Linked DNA regions of Sulfolobus sp. A20. The protein of the gene in region 1 binds, or shares a complex with, the protein of each later gene. Links are inferred from orthologs where the notes say so. Each region holds a gene or a part of one and is shown on either strand. Other genes may lie near its edges. The genes, in order: BFU36_RS03750, BFU36_RS01250 and BFU36_RS10595.

What was found.
Region 2: the proteins of BFU36_RS03750 (region 1) and BFU36_RS01250 are in contact, whole or in part, in a crystal structure (PDB 3CW2), measured with the Saccharolobus solfataricus proteins. The link is inferred for Sulfolobus sp. A20 from one-to-one orthologs. Residues at the interface, in WP_009988771.1 of Saccharolobus solfataricus: Asp222, Lys225, Pro226, Gly227, Thr228, Gln229, Phe230, Asn231, Leu233, Lys234, Gly235, Leu259, Phe273, Thr274, Lys275, Tyr300, Leu301, Asp302, Pro303, Ser304, Leu305, Lys307; in WP_009989173.1 of Saccharolobus solfataricus: Val185, Arg186, Thr187, Asn188, Glu189, Pro190, Leu191, Gly192, Val193, Glu194, Ile196, Lys197, Ile200, Ser201, Leu204, Ile217, Lys218, Ile219, Tyr220, Thr221, Ile222, Gly223, Ala224, Pro225, Tyr227.
Region 3: the proteins of BFU36_RS03750 (region 1) and BFU36_RS10595 are in contact, whole or in part, in a crystal structure (PDB 2QMU), measured with the Saccharolobus solfataricus proteins. The link is inferred for Sulfolobus sp. A20 from one-to-one orthologs. Residues at the interface, in WP_009988771.1 of Saccharolobus solfataricus: Trp33, Pro65, Glu66, Gln148, Val151, Asp152, Val154, Ser155, Lys156, Ala159, Leu160, Tyr163, Arg164, Lys167, Ile180, Ile181, Pro182, Val183, Ser184, Leu186, His187, Ile189, Asn190, Asp192, Ser193; in WP_231918336.1 of Saccharolobus solfataricus: Met1, Leu2, Arg4, Leu5, Tyr6, Lys8, Leu9, Pro10, Ile106, Lys108, Lys109, Glu110, Lys111.

What each region holds. Positions count from the first base shown.
Region 1 is NZ_CP017006.1:679,761-687,230, forward strand. What follows is about bases 3,234-6,071. They hold BFU36_RS03750 (translation initiation factor IF-2 subunit gamma), read right to left. Parts: upstream 5,355-6,071; coding sequence 4,113-5,354; downstream 3,234-4,112. Other genes in these bases: BFU36_RS03740 (DNA-directed RNA polymerase), read right to left, coding at 3,234-3,705; BFU36_RS03745 (PIN domain-containing protein), read right to left, coding at 3,709-4,128; BFU36_RS03755 (30S ribosomal protein S6e), read right to left, coding at 5,363-6,004. In the rest of the region: BFU36_RS03720 (CDC48 family AAA ATPase), read left to right, coding at 1-1,162; BFU36_RS03725 (2,3-bisphosphoglycerate-independent phosphoglycerate mutase), read left to right, coding at 1,159-2,406; BFU36_RS03730 (GTP-dependent dephospho-CoA kinase family protein), read right to left, coding at 2,461-2,988; transcription elongation factor subunit Spt4, read right to left, coding at 2,961-3,161; more of BFU36_RS03740, read right to left, coding at 3,169-3,233; BFU36_RS03760 (CbiX/SirB N-terminal domain-containing protein), read left to right, coding at 6,082-6,465; BFU36_RS03765 (30S ribosomal protein S15), read right to left, coding at 6,462-6,920; BFU36_RS03770 (methionine synthase), read right to left, coding at 6,944-7,470. UniProt on the Methanocaldococcus jannaschii protein: eIF-2 functions in the early steps of protein synthesis by forming a ternary complex with GTP and initiator tRNA.
Region 2 is NZ_CP017006.1:252,092-259,453, reverse strand. What follows is about bases 1,804-4,533. They hold BFU36_RS01250 (translation initiation factor IF-2 subunit alpha), read left to right. Parts: upstream 1,804-2,630; coding sequence 2,631-3,437; downstream 3,438-4,533. Other genes in these bases: BFU36_RS01240 (STT3 domain-containing protein), read right to left, coding at 3,594-4,533; BFU36_RS01245 (RNA-protein complex protein Nop10), read left to right, coding at 3,434-3,604; BFU36_RS01255 (30S ribosomal protein S27e), read left to right, coding at 2,425-2,625; BFU36_RS01260 (50S ribosomal protein L44e), read left to right, coding at 2,141-2,428; BFU36_RS01265 (hypothetical protein), read left to right, coding at 1,804-2,138. In the rest of the region: BFU36_RS01275 (DNA polymerase sliding clamp), read left to right, coding at 25-762; DNA primase small subunit PriS, read left to right, coding at 728-1,699; more of BFU36_RS01265, read left to right, coding at 1,689-1,803; more of BFU36_RS01240, read right to left, coding at 4,534-5,891; BFU36_RS01235 (hypothetical protein), read left to right, coding at 6,295-7,362. UniProt on the Methanocaldococcus jannaschii protein: eIF-2 functions in the early steps of protein synthesis by forming a ternary complex with GTP and initiator tRNA.
Region 3 is NZ_CP017006.1:2,034,969-2,042,556, forward strand. The notes cover bases 1,607-4,562. They hold BFU36_RS10595 (translation initiation factor IF-2 subunit beta), read left to right. Parts: upstream 1,607-2,866; coding sequence 2,867-3,259; downstream 3,260-4,562. Other genes in these bases: BFU36_RS10590 (tRNA (N(6)-L-threonylcarbamoyladenosine(37)-C(2))-methylthiotransferase), read right to left, coding at 1,607-2,794; BFU36_RS10600 (DUF424 domain-containing protein), read left to right, coding at 3,256-3,552; BFU36_RS10605 (60S ribosomal export protein NMD3), read left to right, coding at 3,558-4,271; rnhB (ribonuclease HII), read left to right, coding at 4,268-4,562. Also shown: BFU36_RS10575 (translation initiation factor aIF-1A), read left to right, coding at 1-213; BFU36_RS10580 (serine protein kinase RIO), read left to right, coding at 225-977; BFU36_RS10585 (RNA-processing protein), read left to right, coding at 974-1,522; more of BFU36_RS10590, read right to left, coding at 1,517-1,606; more of rnhB, read left to right, coding at 4,563-4,906; BFU36_RS10615 (TGS domain-containing protein), read left to right, coding at 4,900-5,955; BFU36_RS10620 (type II secretion system F family protein), read left to right, coding at 6,004-7,588. UniProt on the Methanocaldococcus jannaschii protein: eIF-2 functions in the early steps of protein synthesis by forming a ternary complex with GTP and initiator tRNA.

The DNA.
Region 1 (7,470 bases):
TATGCCATTAGCTGATGATGTAAACTTAGATAAAATAGCTGAACAGACTCACGGATATACTGGAGCCGATTTAGCAGCATTAGCTAGAGAAGCAGCAATGAACGCACTAAGAAGATTCATAAACGAGAATAAAATTAATCTTGAACAGCAGCAGATACCAGTTGATGCACTGAAGGAACTTAAGGTAACTATGCAGGACTTCGTAAATGCTATGAAATTCATTCAACCTACTCTATTGAGAGAAGTATACGTGGAGGTACCTAAAGTTAGATGGCAGGATATAGGAGGATTAGAGGATGTAAAACAACAATTGAGAGAAGCTGTAGAGTGGCCATTAAAGTTCCCAGAAATGTTTGAAAGACTATCTATAAGACCTCCTAAGGGTATTTTACTATTTGGACCTCCGGGGACTGGTAAGACTATGTTAGCTAAGGCAGTTGCCACAGAAAGTGGGGCTAACTTCATAGCAGTTAGAGGACCAGAAATACTATCTAAATGGGTAGGTGAAAGTGAAAAGGCAGTAAGAGAGATCTTCAGAAGAGCGAGGCAAACAGCTCCTTGTGTTGTGTTCTTTGACGAAATTGATTCAATTGCCCCGATGAGAGGCTTTACTCATGATTCTGGAGTTACTGAAAGAATAGTAAATCAGCTATTGTCAGAAATGGATGGAATACAATCATTAAATAGAGTCGTAGTGATTGCAGCTACTAACAGACCTGATATCTTAGATCCAGCCTTATTAAGACCAGGGAGATTTGATAGATTAATTTACGTTCCCCCACCAGACGAGAAGGCTAGATTAGAGATTATAAAAATATATACTAAAAACCTACCCTTAGATGAAGACGTAAATCTTGAAGAGTTAGCTAAAAAGACAGAAGGTTATACTGGAGCAGACATTGAAGCACTGGTAAGAGAGACTACTATGAGGGTATTAAGACAGAACTATTACCAATGTATAGATCAAGCTAAAAGGGAATGTAAGGACTCACAAGAATGCGTAGATAAGACAGTTAAAAGTTGTATGGATAGATCTATAATAAAGATTAAGCTACAAGATTTTCTGGAGACTATGAAATTTGTAGGGGCTAGTTTAACTAAGGCCGATATAATGAGATATGAAAATATGGCTAAAGATTTGAAGAGGGTAGTTTTAGGATGAAAAAAGAGTATAAACTAGTTCTAGTAATTGCTGATGGCTTAGGTGATAGACCAGTTAATAAATTAAATGGATTAACCCCATTGGAAGCTGCTAATAAACCTAACATCAAAGAGCTATTAAAGAATTCCATAGTAGGTTTAATGGATCCAATTTCACCCGGTGTTATAGCTGGTAGTGATACTTCACATCTCTCGATTTTCGGACTAGATCCTCACAAGTATTATAGAGGAAGAGGAGCATTTGAGGCATTAGGAGCAGGAGCAGAACTTAATGATGGAGATGTAGCTTTCAGGGGAAATTTCGCTACAGTAAACAATGATCTAATAGTGACCGATAGAAGAGCTGGTAGAAAAATAGAAGAAGGAGAGGAATTAGTTAAAGAACTTAATGAAAAAATAAAAGAAATAGACGGAATTAGAATTAAATTTTACAAAGGAACTGAACACAGAGTTGCAGTAGTTTTATCTGGAAAGGAGTTAAGTGATAAAATTTCTGACACTGACCCTCATCAAGAAGGGCTAAAATTATTTCAAAGTAGGCCATTGGATAACGATTTCAAATCTCTTAGAACAGCAGAGATAGTAAATAAGTTAACTAGAAAAATTTACGAAGTACTTAATGACTCTGAAATAAACAAGAAGAGAATAGACAGAGGAGAAAAACCAGCTAATATCATCTTATTAAGAGGACCATCTTACTACATTAAGCTACCTAAGTTGGAAAGTTACACTGGCTTAAAAGCTGCAGCGGTTTCAGCTACGGCATTAATTAAGGGAATCTGCAAAGAATTAGGCATGAATGTAGTTACGCCCCCTGGTGCAACTGGTGGGATAGATACTGATTATAATGCTAAGGCTAATGCTACAATTGACTTGCTCAAGGATTATGATTTCGTTTTCTTACACATAAAAGCTACTGACGCTGCATCTCATGATGGATTAATAGAAGAGAAAGTAAAGGCAATAGAAAGAATTGATAGTGTAATAGGTAAAATAGTGGACAAAGTGGGAAGAGATAGCTTGGTGTTAGCCTTTACTGGAGATCACACTACTCCAGTCGAGTTCAAAGAACATACTGGTGATCCCGTACCCATAATGATATATGTTCCTTATCCTATAGTTTATGATAGTGTAAATGATTTCAATGAGAAAGAGGTTAGAAAAGGTAGTTTAAGAATAAGGGGACTAGATGTTTTAAATATTTTGCTTAACTACTCTAATAGAGCAGAAAAGTATGGAGCATAGATGATGAGGCTCGAAAGGGCAGATAGATGAAGAGCCTGCGCAGGTCTGACAAATCTAACATTTTTTCACGTAAGCTTTATTCAATAGATCTAAAGTTCTCCATCTAATCACTTCATTGTTTATGATAACCACTGCACCTACACCAGGCTGTCCATATATTATAAAACTTCCTAATTCAGAGTACATGATAACTGGCATTACGAGTAAGTCCTCTTCTCCTTCTACTAAAATAATTCCACCATTTGACAAAGCTTCTCGAATAGTATCAAATGTAGATAGTCTTATGACACCAGCTTCATTCTTTATCTTGTATTTTATCTTCCATTTACTTTCTACTCCAATCTTTCTCCTAGTCTTTCCATCAACAATTTCTAGGTAGGGGAGAATACTATTAGTTTCTAAAAAAGCACTTACATAATCACCTACAGTTATTATCTTTCTATTGCGGAATTCTTTCAAAAAATTTAGAAATAAATTATTATTTACAAATAAAATACCATATGGTCTAGAAAGTTCTCTCCTTAGATTCACATCATCAAATGTAAAGCATAATTCTATTTCACTATTATCGCGTATCTCCAAGGTTTCTTTACCTCTGCTATATTAGAGATTTCCGAATTTTCGTCAATAACTATTATAATACCATCCCAATCATCACTAAAGTTAGTAGATCCACAAATTGGACATACAGAATCATCTGGATTAACCAAAGCCTTACAATTTTTACAAGCCTTGAATAAAGATTTCCTGGCCATTTAAACATCACTGCTTTTTAATCCACTCTAATTTTCCTAAGTAAGGTTGTCTCATCGTTAAAGCTATTCTAGGTAATCTTGAAGAAGTAGCTGAGGCAATGCTAATTACTCTTGCCCTTACTTTATCTCCCTTCTGTATGACCTTTTTGGATTTTTCTGCAAAAATGACCCCCCTTGTATTATCAAATTTAAGATTATCGTCAGTTATCTGAGATATGTGCACTAATCCGTCAACTGGACCTAAATTAACGAAAACACCATAGTTGTCAACTTGAACAACTTCTCCTTCCACTACTTCTTGAGGAACTGGAACATATGTGAGCATATTAAATTCAACTTCATGATATGTAGCCCCATCTCCAAATACTAAAACTCCTTCCTCATTTACCTTAATGTCCAAAATAGCTAGTACTAATCCTAAATCTTTAATTAATTTCTCTTGGTATTGTTGTCTTAGCTCATTTATCGAGACCTCTTCCAAAGGCTTACCGAATTCACTTGGCGGAATCCTAACCACACTACGTGCTTTAATAAGTTTATACATACGTTAGATAAAATATAAGGATTTTATAATTTTACTCCTACCTTGTAGATATAATACTCCTACACCTTTTTTAATAGAAATGTTTTTTAATTTTTTGTCATTAGTAAAAATAAACATATCATGTTTAAGGGCAGTCCTAATAAGAGCGTCATCTGTAGGCAATTCTTCATAATCCCTAATTAAATTCCACATGTTTTTATATGTATCCAAATATTTTCTGGCTATTCTAACTCTTGTTGGAATAATAAATCCTTTTTTATTTCTTTCTTCCAATATATCCAATTCTTTTAAGACATTTGAATGAATATAAAAAGTAGGTTTATATTCTAACAATTCTATAATTTTAGTAAAAGGATCCAAACCATCGTATATATATAACAAAATATTTGTATCTATCAAAACCTTAATTATATAATTCCCCATCCTATCATTCTCCACCTTCCACCAATCTGTCTACTAATTACAACTCTAACTCCTTTAGACCAAACGGCAACAGGTCTCCTTAAGCTAACTTCAATCTCATCAGATTTTACATGTGTAACCACTCCGAGAGTAGTGGAAGATCCAACAGATAACATTAGAGTCTCCTTAGGTCTTATAGGATCAACCTTTAACAATTCCTTTACACCAACAACTCTCTCCAATAGATTATATTTCATTCTGAAATCCCAAAGAACATCTATCTTAGAATTAGCTGAGGTTACAACGTTTCCAAGCAAACTATCCGCCTTAGTTAATGAAGGATCTAAGTAAGTTCCTATAGCCACTAGTCCACCGGGCTTAGCCTCATTGAACTCCTCATCCCCAAATCTTATCGACGAAACCTTAGTGTAAATAGGCTCATAACTTACCTTCCCTTGACTTTCTACCCTCAAACCTGGAACAATCTTTATTTCTTGATCTATTTTAAACATACCTTGAATTATACTTCCTCCTATCACACCACCTTTCAAGTCTTCAAACGAGGTACCAGGCTTATTAATGTCAAAACTCCTTATAACTAACATTACGGGTTGTTGGGATAAATCTCTATAAGGAGTCTTTATTCTCTCCTCTATAGTTTGCAATAAGTAGTCAACATTTAATTTATGCAGAGCACTGACAGGTATTATGGGAGAGCCCTCTGCCCAGGTACCTTTTATAAAATTCTGTATGTCCTTGTATTGTTTTAATGCTTCCTCTCTTGATACTACATCCACTTTATTTTGAACTATAATTAGGTTCTTAGTACCAATTATTCCTAACGCAACGAAATGCTCTCTAGTCTGTGGCTGAGGAAAAGGTTCATTAGCTGCTACTACTAAAATAGCCCCATCCATTAAAGCAGCTCCGGAAAGCATAGTTGCCATTAGAACTTCATGACCTGGAGCATCAATAAACGACACCCTCCTTAAAAACTCCGGTTCTTCATCAGATCCACAAGATTTACAAGATGGTTCAGTTACATAAGCCTCAGGTTTCCTACAACTTTTGCATAAACCTATACTAGTCTCGGCATAGCCTAACTTTATTGTCATTCCCCTCTTAAGTTCTTCAGAATGTTTAGAGGTCCATACTCCGGTTATAGCTTGGACTAACGTAGTTTTACCATGATCTACATGACCAACAACTCCTATATTCACTTCAGGTTGAACTTTAGGCCAAACCAAAAACCATTTCACCTTATAATAATCGTATTAACTTGTACCACATCTTGACTAATCATATTACCCCTAACCGTTCTTCTCCTACGCTGACCATCTTCCTCTGGGTAAAATCCTGGTGGACCACTTAATAATATCTTCCTTTTAGCACTACCCGTTACGTCAAACCTCATAGCGAAACCAGAATTATCAGATCCACCAGTTATCTTCAACTTAGCTGGAATGCCTACTAATGAACCATCTATAACATCACCAATTTTAGAACCTATTAGTGAGGAAGCCTTGTTTTGATCAATACTTATTTGAACTGATTTAGTCCTATACGCTAATGCTTCAAATTCATCCAAACCAAACTTTTCAGACATGGTTTTACTTATCCAAACTTCGTTTTCTGGAACACTATTATCTAACTCTATCTTAAAATGACCCTTTACCTTAACCTTCTTATCTCCCTCTTGTTTTTCTATTTCCAAGGTTACTAGCATATCAGCATTTAAGGCTTGTTTCGTCTTCTCACTCATTTTAGCAAGAGGCAGAGCTTTTCCCTCTTTCTCTCCAGCTATAGACTTAACTTGATCTGAAGCCTTAACCTTAATCTTAGCCCTTTTGGGCTCCTTAGTTTGAGGGTCTGAAATTACTATCTTGAAGTCTGGCATAAGTTAGTGTCACCTTTTTAGTGGTATAACTGAAAACAAATATATAAAATCGCGTTACCATTAATCATCGTGGAATAATGTTAGGAGTTTTATTAGTCTTGCACGGGAGTAAATTACCGGATTGGAAGGAAGTTGGTATTAAATATGCTGAATATCTGTCTAAGTATTTCAATCTAGTAGAATATGGCTTCATTGAATTTAATACTCCAACACTAAAGGAAGCATTAGATAGTCTACTAAATAAAGGAGCTGATCAAATAATTGTCGTTCCTTTACTTTTTGCTACTGGAATGCACTTTAAGCGAGATATACCGAAGCTTCTAGGTTTAGATAATGAGAAGGACATTGAGTATATGGGAAAGAAGATAAAAGTTACAATAGCTGACCCATTAGGCTTTGACGAGAAAATAGGAGAAGTTTTAGTAAGAAGAATAAAAGAATCTTTATTAAAAACTGACTAAGATGCTCCTGCTACAAGTAGTTCAGCTTTAGTTGGATCGTATGCCCAGTCGATTGGTAATTTTTTAATACTTTTATAATACCTTACTAGCCTTCTGATTTTAGATTCAACTTCTTCTAAGCCCTTCTTAGCGGTTTTATCTCTTGGGAACTCATTTAAATGCCTTCTAATATTTACAGCTTTTCTTATTAAGTTAAATAGATCTTCTGGTATTGTAGACTTAAGATTCCTCTCTTCAAGAATTTTAGTTAGTTTTTTACCGGTGACTTGCTTAACTAATGGAATACCATACTGATCCCTAAGTATAACACCTATCATTGAAGGAGAATATCCCTTCTTGGCTAATTCCTCTACTAGCATCTCAACTTCCTCTCTAGTGAACCTTATCCATTTTGGCGATCCAGCCCTTGCTGGTCTAATTGAATGCGATCTCCCTCTTGCTCTTCTTTTATTCATTCACTAGCACCTTGACTAATATATTAAATTATACCTTTCTTTTTAAGTTCTTCTCTTGCGATTTTAGTTCCTTCAACCATAGATACCAACTTCTGATATGCTACTTTTCTGGAAAGAAGCTTTAGCCCGCAGTCTGGATTTATCCAAACCTTATCTGGTGGGAAGTAGTTTAATACGTTTAATATATCCTTAGCGACTTCCTCAGGGGTTTCTACTCTTCTATTATGAACGTCTATCACTCCAACACCTATCTCTTTATTATACTCATATTTCTTAAATAATTTCAAAGGTTTGTAATCATATATTTTTAATGCAAAATTTATTTGATCAACCTTTATTTCATTCAAATATGGTGCAACCAACTTATAATCACCATAACATATGTGCATCACTAGTTTAGCATTAATCCCTTTTACTGCCTCATTAACAGCTTCAATACCCCATTCCACATCCTCCTTTCTAGTATGTAAAGCTGGCTCATCTATTTGGACTATTTTTAATCCCGCGTCCACCAAATTTCTTATTTCTTGATTTATTATTTTAGCCAAAT
Region 2 (7,362 bases), 430 kb from region 1 along the record:
TTGTTTTTCGTTTTTAATATTGTTATGTATGCTAAAGTAATTGATGCATCAGCCTTTTCCTACATAATCAGAACAGTAGGGGATTTCCTAGACGAAGCTAATTTTATAGTAAATAAGGAGGGTATGAGAGTAAGCGGAATAGACCCGTCGAGGGTTGTCTTTTTAGACATCTTTTTGCCGTCGAGCTACTTTGAAGATTTTAAGTTAGATAATGAAAGTGAAACTTTGGGATTTAAGTTAGACGACTTAAATGACATTTTGAGGAGAGTTCAGAAGGATGAGTCATTAATTGTTTCATCAACTGAGTCAAAGTTACTGTTATCTCTAGAAGGAGATTTTAAAAGGGTTTTCGAATTGCCTCTAATAAAAGTTGAGACATCTCAACCTCCATCAGTTAACTTGGAGTTTCCCTTTAAGGCAAAGTTACTCACTATAACCTTTGCTGATATTATTGAGGAGCTCAGTGACTTAGGAGAAACAATTACGATTAGTTCTAAAGATAATAAATTATATTTTGAAGTCACTGGAGATATAGCAACATCTAAAGTTGAGTTATCAACAGAAGGTGGCACACTACTAGAAGCTTCTGGAGCTGATTCCTCTAGTGTATATGGAATGGAATATGTGAGCAATACCACTAAGATGAGAAGAGCATCAGATACCATGGAATTGGCCTTTGGTTCACAAATACCATTGAAGTTACACTTTGAATTACCTCAAGGCGGTCATGGGGATTTCTATATTGCACCAAGGGCAGAGTAATTTAGTCAAGTCACTTTTTAGGCAATACTATTTAAACGCTAAGCTTGAATTGCCTAATGATATAGAATTGAGGGAATTCGCTTTACAGCCCTTCGGAATTGACACTTATATTAGGCATTTATCTTTTAACAACGTTGAAGAATTAAGGGAATATATTACAAACGTTAATGTTCCTCTTCACTTATTTTATTCCTCAGCTAGATATCAATTGCCCAGTGCGAAAAACATGGATGAAAAAGGTTGGATGGGATCAGATTTGCTATTCGATATAGATGCAGATCATCTATGTAATTTAAGAAGAGTTAAGTTCTGTCCAGTTTGTGGTAACCTTGTTGAAGGAGATAGGTGCGAGAGGGATAACGTTGAGGCTTTAGAGTATGTTGAAATGACTAATGAATGTATTAGCAGGGGTCTGGAGGAAGCTAGAAGGTTAGTCAATGTTCTAGAGAACGATTTCAGCTTTAAACCTAAAGTTTATTTTTCTGGTAATAGGGGTTTTCACGTTCATGTTGAATGTTATGATGATTGTGCTTTACTAGACTCTGAAGATAGAAGACAAATAGCTGAATACGTGATGGGAGTAGATTTGCCTGAATATGATGAGGGTCCGGGATGGGCTGGCAGGGAAAAGAAGGTAATCTCAATAGATGAGCAAGTGACGATAGATACTAAGAGGTTAGTAAGAATTCCAAATTCCATTCATGGTAAATCTGGACTTATTGTGAAAGAGTTGAAATCGCTGGATAGATTCAGTTTAGATGAAAGCTTATCTCCTTTCAGCGGGTTTGTTGTTTTTTTGCCTTATATTAATATTGAGACAGAAGCATTGGGTAGGGTTATTAAGTTACAAAGAGGTATTCCTATAAAGCTCGAGGCAGGTGTAGGAGTTTATTTACATTTGAAAAGTTTAGGTGAGGTGAAGGGATATGTTAGATGAAATCTTGAGAAGAGAATTATCTCAAGAGGACATTACAGAAATTAGCGAAGAAGAGTTCAAAAAATATATTCTACTAATAAAGAAATCTAGTATATTAGTTGACAGAGATATAAGAGAAGAGGAATTAAAATTATTGTCAGAATTAGCAGAGTCGTTGTTTGAAGTTAGATTATCTAAGGTCCTTGAAGGTAAGGTAGCTAAGGGCTTTGATGCAGATATAATTAGTGTAGTTAATTTAATTAAACAATTCTACATTTTTTTATTTACGGGTCAGTATATAGTTTATAATGATAAAATATATTGTAAGGTTGTAAAGAACGTTATGATAGATGATTATAAGCTAGAAGAGGGTGATATAGTTTTCTTAAGCATAAAGGAAGCCTTACCATTGATTATAGCAAGTTATTTAACTCCATTTAAAATAGATAATGGTGGGTAATAATGAAAGTCCCTAAGGTCATCAACACGTATTGCCCCAAATGTAAGACTCAGACTCAGCATTCAGTATCTCTTTATAAGAGCGGTAAGAGAAGAAGTTTAGCTGAGGGGCAGAGGAGATATGAGAGGAAAAATGTAGGTTATGGAAGTAAGAGGAAGCCAGAGCAAAAGAGGTTCGCTAAGACTACTAAAAAGCAAACGTTATTGTTGAAGTGTAGTAAATGTGGTTACACGATTGTAAAAGAGGGAATAAGAGTTAAGAAGCTTGAATTAGTAGAGGTGGCTAAGTGATGAAAAAATTTAAGATTCTAATTCCAGAACCTAAGAGTAAGTTCGTAAGAGTGAAATGTCCAAATTGTGAAAATGAGCAAACTATATTTTCTAATGCCACTTTTCCCGTTAGATGTTTGAGTTGTGGAACTCAACTAGTTTATCCACAAGGTGGTAAAGCAAAAATAGCCGGAGAAGTAGTTAGAATAATGGGTTAAAGGAAATGATTTATAACAGGAATAAACTCCCATCGGAAGGAGAAATTGTAATAGGTACAGTTAAGCAGGTTTTTGATTACGGTAGTTATTTGTCTTTGGACGAATATGGAAATATGCAAGCCTATTTGCCTTGGAGTGAAGTTAGTAGTAAGTGGGTAAAGAACATAAATGATGTACTCAAGGAGAATATGAAAGTAGTAGTAAAGGTAATAAGAGTTGATAGAAGGAAAAACACTGTAGACGTGTCATTGAAAAAAGTTAATGATGACGAAAGAAAGAAGAAAATGATACAGTGGAAAAGAATTCAGAGGCTAGATAAAATATTAGAAATAGTATCACAAAAACTAAAAGTTAATGAAAAGGAGGCATGGGAACAAGTTGCTTGGAAGTTAGCTTCCAAATACGGAGATCCCATGTTAGCTATAGATAAGGCTGTAAAAGAGGGAGAAAAAGTTCTCATTGAAGCTGGAGTTCAAGAGATGTGGATTAAGCCATTATTAGAAGAGGCGTCAAAGCATGTTGAAGAAAAGAGAGTAAAAGTTTCCGAAGTTATAACGGTTAGAACACTTGATTCGTTAGGAGTTAACAGAATTAAAGAGGTGATAACAAAAGCTCTAGAAACAATTAAGGGGGATAGTAATTATAATAATATATTAAGTATAAAAATCTATACTATAGGAGCTCCTAGGTATAGAGTGGATGTGATAGGTACTGATCCTAAAGAGTCAAGTCAAGCTCTAAATGAGCTTATATCTAACTTGATTAAAATAGGCAAAGAGGAAAAAGTTGAGATAAGCGTGATTAAGAAATGAAGTGGAAAATGAGAAAATGTGAGAAAGATAACATATATACTTTAAAAGAGAATTGCCCGATTTGTGGTTCTAAAACAATTTTTCCTCACCCTCCAAGATTTTCTCCCCAAGATAAATATGTAAAATATAGGATAGAACTAAAAAAAGGAATTAAACTTAACTGTTAATAACTACTGTAGGCTTTAATATTACTCCAGGTTGTACGAATTGATATACTACTACCATTATGTAAACTGTGTAAAATACACTTCCTGAACCACCATTAGTCACCGGGAATAATGCAATATAAGCAGGTTGGAAATAAAGTAATTGTACATGAGGTAATGGTTCCCCAGTTATAGCATAGCCGCTGCTTGAAGTCGGAACTATTTGGGTTGTAAATGGTGCTATGGGTATTCCATAGCCAGTTTGATATAACGCTTCAGTGAACATTTGTACTATTAATGAGTTATAAGCCTTAGGTGTCCAAGCAAATGGTTCAGCTTGAGATATTTGATTTGCTAACTCTTGAGCAAATGTTGGATCTGTTGAGGCATATGTGTTTATTATTTGGGTTATACTGTCATTTATTTCGGTTAGGTTCACGTATTCATTTAGCGGGTAACCAGCTATAGTGGTCATAGCTCCCATAGCCTTACCTATATCTCCGAGACTAGTCGTATATCCTAAGAATGGTCCTGGAAGATCTGGTGGATAGCCTATATACCACTGTAATTGACCTCCCGATATTACAGATGTTACTGCGTCGTAAGCTACTATATAAGTTGGGATTGTATAATTTGGACTGCCATATGGGTAGATGTGAAAGTCCTTTTCTAAAACAGTCGCTGCAAACGTTTCGTTGTTTAAGAACATCTCAGCCATTAACCTGATTTGAGTGCCATTTAGCGTATTATTTTCATCTATTACACTCTTATTAGTTAGTACTTCTAGCCAATAACCGTAATCCCACCAGCTTAAAATATAAGCGTTTTGTGGAGAATGTGTTCTTATCCAATTTACCGCGCTAACCCAAGAGTAGTTGGTCGTCAAAAAGCTTGTGGCTGCGTTTGTAATTGCAGGGGGCTCATTACTAGCTAGGGTTGCAAATCCTGCATCAGCAACTAATGAGATACCTACTATTGCTAAAATAGTTATTGCTAATATTTTTCCACCATTTCCGTTTTTGATCCCCTTTAGCAAGCCATCAACTACATAATATATTCCTAGTCCACCTAATGCAGCTACTACATATGCAGTATAGTTAAATAAGTATGGCTGTTCAGAAGTTCCAAATATACTTGCGACACCTAAAATTAGTAGCCATAGTCCCATTAAGTTACTTTTTCTAATCAAATAATACATTCCTATAATTGACATAAATAGAGCTATGCCAAAATCTTCTATCATAGCCGTTATTGGTTGTGGTATATATTCTGCTACCGTTTTATCTATAGGCACAGTGACTTGGTAAAATGGATTTATAATAGCGTAATATCTAGGCGGTATCGGCAGAGCTGAAGGTCTGACTAATACTAAGCCGGCTATTCCTAATACAAAGATTAAGGCTAAAACGGCTATTACGATTATGTTTCTTGACTCCACTATATCTTTTGGCAATACCTTACTTAGATAGAGGTCTAAGTAAAGCATTACTGATATTAAGAGCATTGATAAACCATGAGCTAACCCTGACATGAACCCTATATTGTTGGGGGCTAATGATGTTAAAAACGCTGTAACCGCTACTGTTACTGTATATAGGTTTGCGGTAATATCGTCATTTCTATTTAACAAAATTAAGAGAAATGCGGCTACCAATAAACTAAGGTCAATATAAGTATATCCTCCCCAAGATATCTCGGCCAAGAATAGTAATACACCTGCTGGAATTCCGTACCAAATATTCTTCTTCTTTAGACCCTGGTTAAACAGAAATATTGTAAATAGTATAAATACAGCTCCCCACGATGTCTTTGGTAGACCCCCTAACAAATTCTTATAGGTTAATGCAGGAGACACTGCTATTATAGCCCCTGCCATATATCCCGCTAATCTGCTATTAGTAAGGGATTCTACGGCCAAGAAAGACGCTACAACTCCCAATCCAGCTAACAAAACATCAGAAAATATTGCAACAGTATAGACGGCATTAACACCATAAGCTGGATAAAATGGTAAGGAAGCTAAGGCTACAAGGAAAGGTAACCCAATAGTATTCCCTAATTCAATAAAATATCCCCAAGGCCACCATCCTAACACGTCTGGAGGTACTGCATACCAGTTGCCATGTGCTTGTGCTATTAGTAAAGCATTATAAAATAGATACCATGGGTCAAATTCATTAACCGCTAATGGCCAGTTAGCACTTAGTACTCTAATTAAGATTGATATTAATGATAGTCCTAGAATTAGAGGTAAATCGATAATCGTAGTTTTAGGTAGGTATCTTCTCACTTGTTTAGCTGATTGCATAACTGAGAAGAGTAATACACTTATAATATTATTAAGCTTATTCCAAATCACTATCATGTTAATAGCAAAGATTATTAGTTAAAGCATTCATAAAATAAAGTATTTGGATATATCTACATTGTTTTTATTAAACCTTTAGTTTTTAAATTCTACCTAAATTGCCTTTTTCAGACTATCTATGTGTTGCAAAGTGATGATAGCCTCGCCATTTATGGCGAGAGGAAGTCAGAAAGTGAAGTATAGTTTTATATCGACGTTTTTTATGTATAAAGCTTAGAGTCTGTTACTGATACCTAATTTCTCAACGTCCTAGACAAGCATGACTTAATTTATGCCTTATGTGATTATAAATACTTTTGTTGAAGAGAGAACTATTTTTAATGATAGTTATAAGTTGGGGACGATGATCAGAAACGGCGTTCTATTCGGCATTACAATAATTCTTATTGACATTCTCATGATATATTTCCTTATTTATTCACCTTTTACTGACTTTCCTCTTCCAGTTTATATTTCTCTCTCGTCAGGTCCTATTTACAAATTTGATCCTTTAGTTTATGCTAAAGATTTTCCAGTTTCGATTAATGAAAGTTCCTTAACATCTAGTAACCCTTATTACATCTTTATTTATAACTCTTCAGGTAAGCCTATTGAGGATGAGATCTTACACTTACTTTCCTTGAATGCCAGTTTAATATCGCCGTCTGCTTACTGGACTATAGCAAATCTTGCCGGCTTCTTTTCTAATTATACTATTGGAAAGAATTTTTCAGTGTATTATCTTACACCGTATTATTATGATAACTACAGTGGACAGCCTAACGTTAGTGAGATATACTTGAACATATCTGATGTTTATGCAAGTCCGTTTATAGTTACCTACCCTCCTAATGATCAATTAAACTATTCGTTTGAGTATAACGTTTCTAACCTAACCTATGTTCAGAGCTTCGCCATAGCTTGGCTTTCATCTGTTGAGTGGTTCTTTACTCAACCACCAAGAGCTATAGAATGGTGTTATTCTGCAATATTTAATGTATTAGCTTTCGTTGAAGTTAATGGACAATTCTATTATCAAGGATATACAGCTTATATCATTTGTGTGACAGTGAATGGTGTATCACCTAGTAGTATAACAGTCAACATTAAATATCCATTTCATGGAAGGGTATTGTATCTCCCCATAATAATTAATTTGAGTGCTGGTGAAAATATAGCACATCGTGGAAATACTACTATCTTTTCCCCTACCTTTCCACCAAATGTGCAGATTACATATTATAAATATACTTTTTACGACTATGATATTTCCCTCCCTATCAATATTTCTGTATTCAATGGCACTTCGCCTACAACCTTTATCATTTCGAATAATTCAATAATTTACTCTACGAATGCCAGAAATTTTTCAAGGGATGTACAGTTCTCCATGTGGAGTTATTCTCCTTACGATATAAACGTCAGTGTTGCT
Region 3 (7,588 bases), 1.4 Mb from region 1 along the record:
TTATGTATGGATGGAAAAGAAAGACTAGCTAGAATACCAGGTAAAATAAGGAAAAAAGTTTGGATGAAAGAAGGTGATGTGGTTTTAGTAGGAATTTGGGATTTTCAACCAAACCGTTGTGACATAGTGCATAGATATGAGAATGATGAAATAAAGAGGCTAATAAATGAAGGAGTAATATCAAGAGAAGTTATAGATCAACTAAGAGGATAAAATTGGTCGGAATCGATAAAAAGACTAAGGAGGAGAAGAAACTTAAAGACGAGGATCTATTTAAAGTAGTAGATTCCACGATTGATTCTAGAACTTATTTCAATTTAATCCAAATTGCCCGTCGTTTAAATATAGAAGCATATTTTGGAGCTATTTCATCCGGCAAAGAGGCTAGAATTTATCCTGCCAAGACGATTGAAGGTAAATATTATGCTATAAAAATATACTACACATCGACTGCCCAAAGCAAAAGAGCAATAAAGAAATACACTGAGGGGGATATAAGGTTCAAGGATGTCAAAATTAGTAATACTAAGCAATTAATAAATACCTGGGCTCGCAAGGAGTACAAGAATCTTAGTAAGATGTATCAAGCTGGAGTAAGGGTTCCAAGACCAATCATGGTATATGAGAATATATTAGTAATGGAGTTTATTGGCGAGAACGGATTGAGAGCACCTCTTCTTAAGGAGCTAGGTGACGAAGAAATAACTGAGGGTCTATATGAAGATTTGATATCCCAAATACATATCATGGTTAAAAGAGCGTTATTAGTACATGGGGATTTAAGCGAGTATAATGTGATGGTATTTAATGAGAAATGTTATATTATTGACGTAAGTCAAGCAATATCGATTGACCATGATGAGGCATTGAAATTGCTAGAGAGAGACATTGAGAACATAAATAACTTTTTTGAAAGCAAGGGAATAAATATAAAGCCTAAAGAAGAGATAATATTAAGCCTAATTTCTGGGGAATGATAATCTTGTTCGTGACTGTAGAGGATGAGAAATTAGAAAATGTTAAAAAAATTATAAACAAATTGGAAGAACTTACGGATACTAAGATAGAGTATAACGAGGTCACTAAGGCCTTTAATATTATACCAAAGGGGCAGAATTCTTATGACGCCTTTAAGGCTATATCTGTAATAAGAGCTATAGGTTTAGGTTTCTCTGAGGATATCGCCTTTAAACTATTAAGTGACGAGTATACAATTGAGGTGATTGATCTTAAAAATTACGTGGGTAGCGATCCAAATACGCTTAGAAGAGTTAAGGGAAGGGTTATTGGAGAAAAAGGAAAATCCAAGAAGATAATACAAGAGTACACTGGAGTCTACATATCCATATATGAACATTACATTGGAATCCTTGGAGTATATGATCAAGTGAAAATAGCAAGAAGTGCTATAGAGCTACTAATATACGGTAAAGAACACAGTACTATATATAAGTTTTTAGAAAAGGCAGAGAGAGAATTAATATCATCAAAGGTCTCTAGTTTAACGAGAAAGAAGTTATAAAATGGGTTCCAGTATTTGGCCACGGAGATCATAAAATGAAGCCTCTGTTATTTTAACATTATACCACATTCCCAATTCGACCATGGTATCCTTTATGACTACCGGGATGTAATTAATTGTCCTTCCTATAACTGAACCTTTACGACCTAGTTCAGTAGTTACTACTTTGCTCACCTTATTTATGTAATCAGAGTGAATGGAAAGCGCTATATCCTCATATAACTTATTAGCTATTTTTACTCTTTCCTTTTTTATTGCATCTGGAACTTGAGGCATAGAAGCACTTCTGGTATTTGGTCTCATAGAGTACATTGCTATATGAATCCTCTCAAAACGTAAGTCTTTTATGAGCTCTAATGTGTTATTAAACGCCTCTTCGTCTTCTCCAGGGTGACCTACGATTATATCAGTAGTTATATTAACGATAGGAATCTTCTTCCTTATTTCTCTTACGAGCTCTCTATACTCTTCAACAGTATATTTTCTGTTCATTAGCTTTAATACATTATCATCTCCACTTTGAACGGGCAAATGGACAAATTTGTAAACTTTAGGTTCTTTTAATACCTCTATAAGGTCATCCAAAATTCTCATTGCTTGTTCAGGAGTCATCATACCTATTCTTATCATGAATTCCCCTTCTAGTTGACTTACCTCTCTTACAACGTCTGTTAACTTTACTTTACCACCAAGATCCAAACCATATGCAGCAGTATCTTGGCCAGTTAGCTCAATCTCTTTTGCACCTTTTTGTATGGAGTATCTTGCAGTGTCTACTATTTCTCTCAGTGGATAACTCCTTAGCTTACTCCTAGCTATTTTAGTTATACAAAAATTACAGTTCCCAGCACATCCGTCCGCTACTGGAATAATAGCAATTTTTCCATCAAATATTCTTGGAGTTGTTATCGCCTTATCTCCTTCTAAGATTATTTTTCTTTCCTCAGATCCTACGACCTCTAGTATTCTATCGATACTTTGAGGTCCAATCAATGAAGCATTGGGGGCAATAGATATAATAGCCCCAGGCTCAGAACTGCTCATGCATCCAGCTACTATGAGCTTTTTTGAAACTTTGTTTAGCTCCTTTATTCTTTGTTTCATTCTTTCTTCAGTTTCTAGCCTAACAGCGCATGTATTTAGTATTGTAATCTCAGCCTCCTCCGGACTATTTGCGAATTCATAACCTTCCTTCTCTAATAAGGTCATCATTATATACGAATCAGCCTTGTTTAATGTGCAGCCGTAAGTCTCAATGTATACCTTTTTCATAATTCTTCAATAGTATTTTAAACCCCAGACGCTTATAGATTTATTGTGAGCTCAGAAAAGGAATATCTTGAAATGTTAGATAGACTTTATACAAAGCTACCAGACAAGGCTCATAAGGTAGGTACTCAAGCCCTACCAAATTTAATAATATTAAATATAGGAAATAATACAATAATAAGGAATTTCTCAGAATATTGTGATAGGATTAGAAGGGAAGACAAGATATGCATGAAATACTTGCTAAAAGAGCTAGCTGCAGCTGGAAGTGTAAGTGAAAGGGGAGAATTAGTTATCCAAGGTAAGTTCTCATCCCAAGTAATCAATACTTTGATGGAGAGATTCTTGAAGAGTTATGTACAATGCAGTACATGTAAGAGCTTAGATACCATTTTAAAGAAAGAAAAGAAAGGATGGTATATAAGTTGCCTAGCTTGTGGAGCGCAAACGCCAGTGAAGCCTATATGAAGGTATTATTGAACATAATTAAGACCCAAGATATGACTCTAATAAACGTTTGCCAAAAGGAATTACTAGGTAAGATATTCAGAGAAGGAGATCTGGTGCTAGACGTTAGTGAGAAGTTTTATGGCGGGGAACTAGTGGAGATAGATTATGCATTTTCATTGATAGATGAGGCTACTGTTATGAGTATTGTAGGAAACGATGCGGTTGAAGAGGCTATAAAGAGGGGAATAGTTCATAAAGATTCTGTGCTAAACATAGCCGGAGTAAAGATAGCTCAAGTATATAATATGTGATACGCATGGGAAAGAAATTCTGTGTAATGTGCGGAAAAGAGGACGTAGAATTAATAGGCTCATTATGTCCAGATTGTTATTTGAAAAAGAACGAATTAATAATATTGCCAAAGAGAATAAGTGGAAAATACTGTAAGATTTGCGGAGCTCTTTGGATTAATGGTAAATGGATAAGGGACTCTAACTCTCATCCCACTAATGCCGTAGAGGAAATAGTTTACAAGGAATTGTCAAACAAAATTACTATAGATAGAAACGTAGAAGAGTTTAGCTTTAGTATAAAGAGTATCTGGAATGATCAAGGAGGTCATACTTTTACTACCGTAGAATTCAAAGGTAAATTAAAGGGAATTCCTTTCTCACGTGAGGCTATAGTGAATTTAGAAATTGAAAGGTCATTGTGCATATATTGTTTTAGAAAGAAAACGAAGTATTTCGAGGCAATAGTTCAGTTGAGGGGTAGAAACTCAATCGGAGTAGATGATAAGAAGAGAGCTTTCTTTGAGTCGTTCTTTTCTAAAGAAGTAATAGATAGCATATCTGATGTGATTGAAGGGAGAGAAGGCGTTGATTACTATTTCATTAGTAAGAGTGTAGCTAAAAAACTAGTCTCCAACATCTCAAGTATTGTTGATGTAGAGATTAATGAGAGTTATCAGAATGAAAGGGTAAAAAATGGTAAAAAGGAGGCAAAGTTAGTTATTTCATTGAGGATATGAGAATAGGAATAGACGAGGCTGGTAGAGGATCTTTAATAGGGCCAATGGTAGTTGCTGGGGTTGTGATTGATGATAGTAAAGTAAATGTTTTAAAAAGCATAGGTGTTAGAGATAGTAAGCAACTGTCTAGGCAGAAAAGGGAGAAGTTATTTAGTATTATAGTTAGCTTAGTCGAGGCATTTTCAGTGGTTAAGGTGTTTCCAGAAGAGATAGATAGATTTAACCTAAATGATTTGACTTATAGTGCAGTAATTAAGATAATATACTCCTTATCAAGTTTCTCTCCATATATTGTTACAGTGGATAAGGTTGGAAGCGAGAAACCAGTAATTGATTTGATTTTAAGGTTAGGATATAAGCCTAACGTAGTTCATAAGGCCGATGAGAACTTCATCGAGAGTAGTACAGCCAGTATAATAGCTAAAGTAATAAGAGATAGGTATATTGAAAAGCTCAAAGAAGAGTATGGTGATTTCGGTAGTGGTTATCCAAGCGATCAAAAGACTATAAATTGGCTAAAAAATGTTTATAAAAAAACTACTTTCCCTCCTCCGATCATAAGAAGGACATGGAAAATTTTACGTTCTATTGCTCCATTATATTATATAGAAAAGGAGAGTGAAAGGTTATGGTAACCAATCTGCCTGCTGAAGCTAAGGCAAAATGGTTAAAGGTAATGGACGCTAAGACCCCAGAGGAAAAATTACAAGCTCTGCAAGAATTCCTAAAGGAGGTCCCTAAGCATAAGGGAACTGAAAATCTAGTATATTGGGCAAAAAGGCGAATGGCTGAGTTAAGGGAAGAAATAGAAGTAAAAAAGAGTAAAAAGAGTAGTGGATTCTCGTTATTCGTAGAAAAGGAAGGTGCTGGACAGGCTATAATTATTGGTGACATTTCTCTCAGATCGCAGGTTATGAGAAAATTAACCAATGTTAAACAAGAATTTGGAGAATTACCTATACCCGGTATGGTTAAGTATGAAGACGTCCAAATTCAGTTGATTAATCCTCCTAAAAGCTTACCTCTGCCCAAAATAGTTGGGCTAATAAGGAATGCTGATGAGGTAATCATTGGAGTTAATAATGAAGAGGAGTTGTTAACCATAAGAAGATTTTTAGAAGATAATTATATCTTACTAAAGAAGCCTAGAGGTAAAGTAGTAATTGAAAGGACTAGATACGGGCTATCTGGTATAAGGGTAGTTAATTTAGGAAAAATAATAGATGCTGACGAAAAGGCAGTTAGAGAGTATATTGAGAGCTTCGGGATAAAATCGGCTATAGTTAAGATAATAGGAGAAGTTAGTATGGATGATATAGAGAAGTCAATATTTGAAGCTGTGAGTTATAAACCAGCTGTCATAATATCTCCGTCAAAACTAAACATTATTGATCTCCCTTGTATAACTCTAAGTCAAATCGAAGTATTACCTAAAATTATGTTTGAAATGCTTGAAATTATTAGGGTATACACTAAAGAACCTGGTGAAGATCCCACTGATGATCCGTTAATCATGAAAAGAGGGTCTACTGTATTGGATGTTGCAAAAAAATTGCACTCCTCCTTAGCAGATAATTTTAAATATGCTAGAGTCTGGGGTAGATCGGTTAAATTCCAAGGGCAAAAAGTTGGTCCTACTCATGTTCTAGAAGATAAAGACGTAGTAGAGATTCACACAAGATAATTTGTTCTATATAAATTTAAGTATATGTTTTAAATATATAGTATTAAGATGAGTGTATTTAGTAAGAAGAATAACAATAATAAAAGAGTTGGTGCTACACAATTATCTAGAATTGATTTATTATTTTATAATAGCGGTATTATTAAAAGGCTTGCCAAAAACATAGAGCCTAAGCTAATTAAGGCAGGTTCAACACAAGATCCAAAATTATTTGCTTCTCGTCTTTTCTTCATTTTAATATTTTCAATAATGATATCGTTGATTTTTGTCATCTTTTCAGTAAGATTGTTTGAATTATACCGGTTAACCCTAGAAGTTAAGTATTTGGCAGGGTTTATGGTTATGATAGTATTTGCAATAATAATACCTCCAATTAGTTATATTTCTCAGATACTACAAATTTCTCAAGAGATAGAGAATAGAAGAATAGGATTGGATAGTGAAGCACCGGCATTTTCTGCAATATTTAATGTGTTCTTAAAGTCTGGTATAAGTGCACGATTTGTTTTCGAGTATTTATCAAATTCAGCCGCTATGAGATATGCCAGCCAAATTTCTTCATACATCAACAAGAGGGTTAAATATCTAGGAGAAGGTGTAGAAAGTGCGATATCTGAGTCATTAAAAATTTCACCATCTAAAGTTTTTAATGAGTTCTTGTTAACTTATGTTACTGCTGTGAGGACAGGTGCACCTGTATTAGAGACAATGGAAGCAAAAGCCAAGGATATCTTGAAGAATATAGAAGTTTTGGCATCAACCGCTGCTGATAACTTATCCGGAGTTGCTGAGGGATTTGTAATATGGCTTTCTTCTGGTTTTATAACGTTCTTCCTTGTTATGTTGTTACAAGCTATATTTCCTAGCTTAATTGGATCTGTGCCGTTTCCGGTTATAGCTTCTTTCGCTATATTTCTTGTTCCAATAGTTAATCTAATGTTTATTTGGGTGACGGATCAAACACAGTTCCGTTTCCCTGAAAGATCATTAAAGGCGTACAAGATTTTCTACATTACTTTTCCAATAGGCATCATATTATCCTTATTAATTTTATACTTGATCAGAAATCCAATACCTTTACTTATACCCTTATTATATTTAACTGGTGGACCACAACAAATACCTTATACTATTTTAGCCTTTACAATAGGTCTGCTAGTTGCTGTAATACCGCCTGGAATTCTCGCAATGAAGGAGTTAAGAGAGGGTACTGGATATGATACTTATGTAGTATCTTTCTTGAGATCAATAGCAGAGGGTCTCAGGGCTGGATTGAACCCAGAGACCGTAATAAAAACTCTTAAGGACTCTCCTGAGATGGGCAAGTTTAGAGATGTACTAAATACGATATACGTCTATACTGTATTAGGAGTTCCGATGAAAGATGCGTTCAAGAAAGCTGCAGATAGAATATTGGATTTCTCGAGCAGAATATCTTTAATTTCATTAGCGGACATGATAGAGATTGGTAGTCTAACTCCAGAAACCGTAGAAGCTTTAGCTGATCAAGTAGATGCTCAAATAAGGATAAGAAGGTCTTATAACTCTAAAATAAGAGTGTTACTCTATGCACCTTATGTGGGAATAATATTAGCATTAGTAGCGTCAATTCTACTAGGTAATGCAATCTACA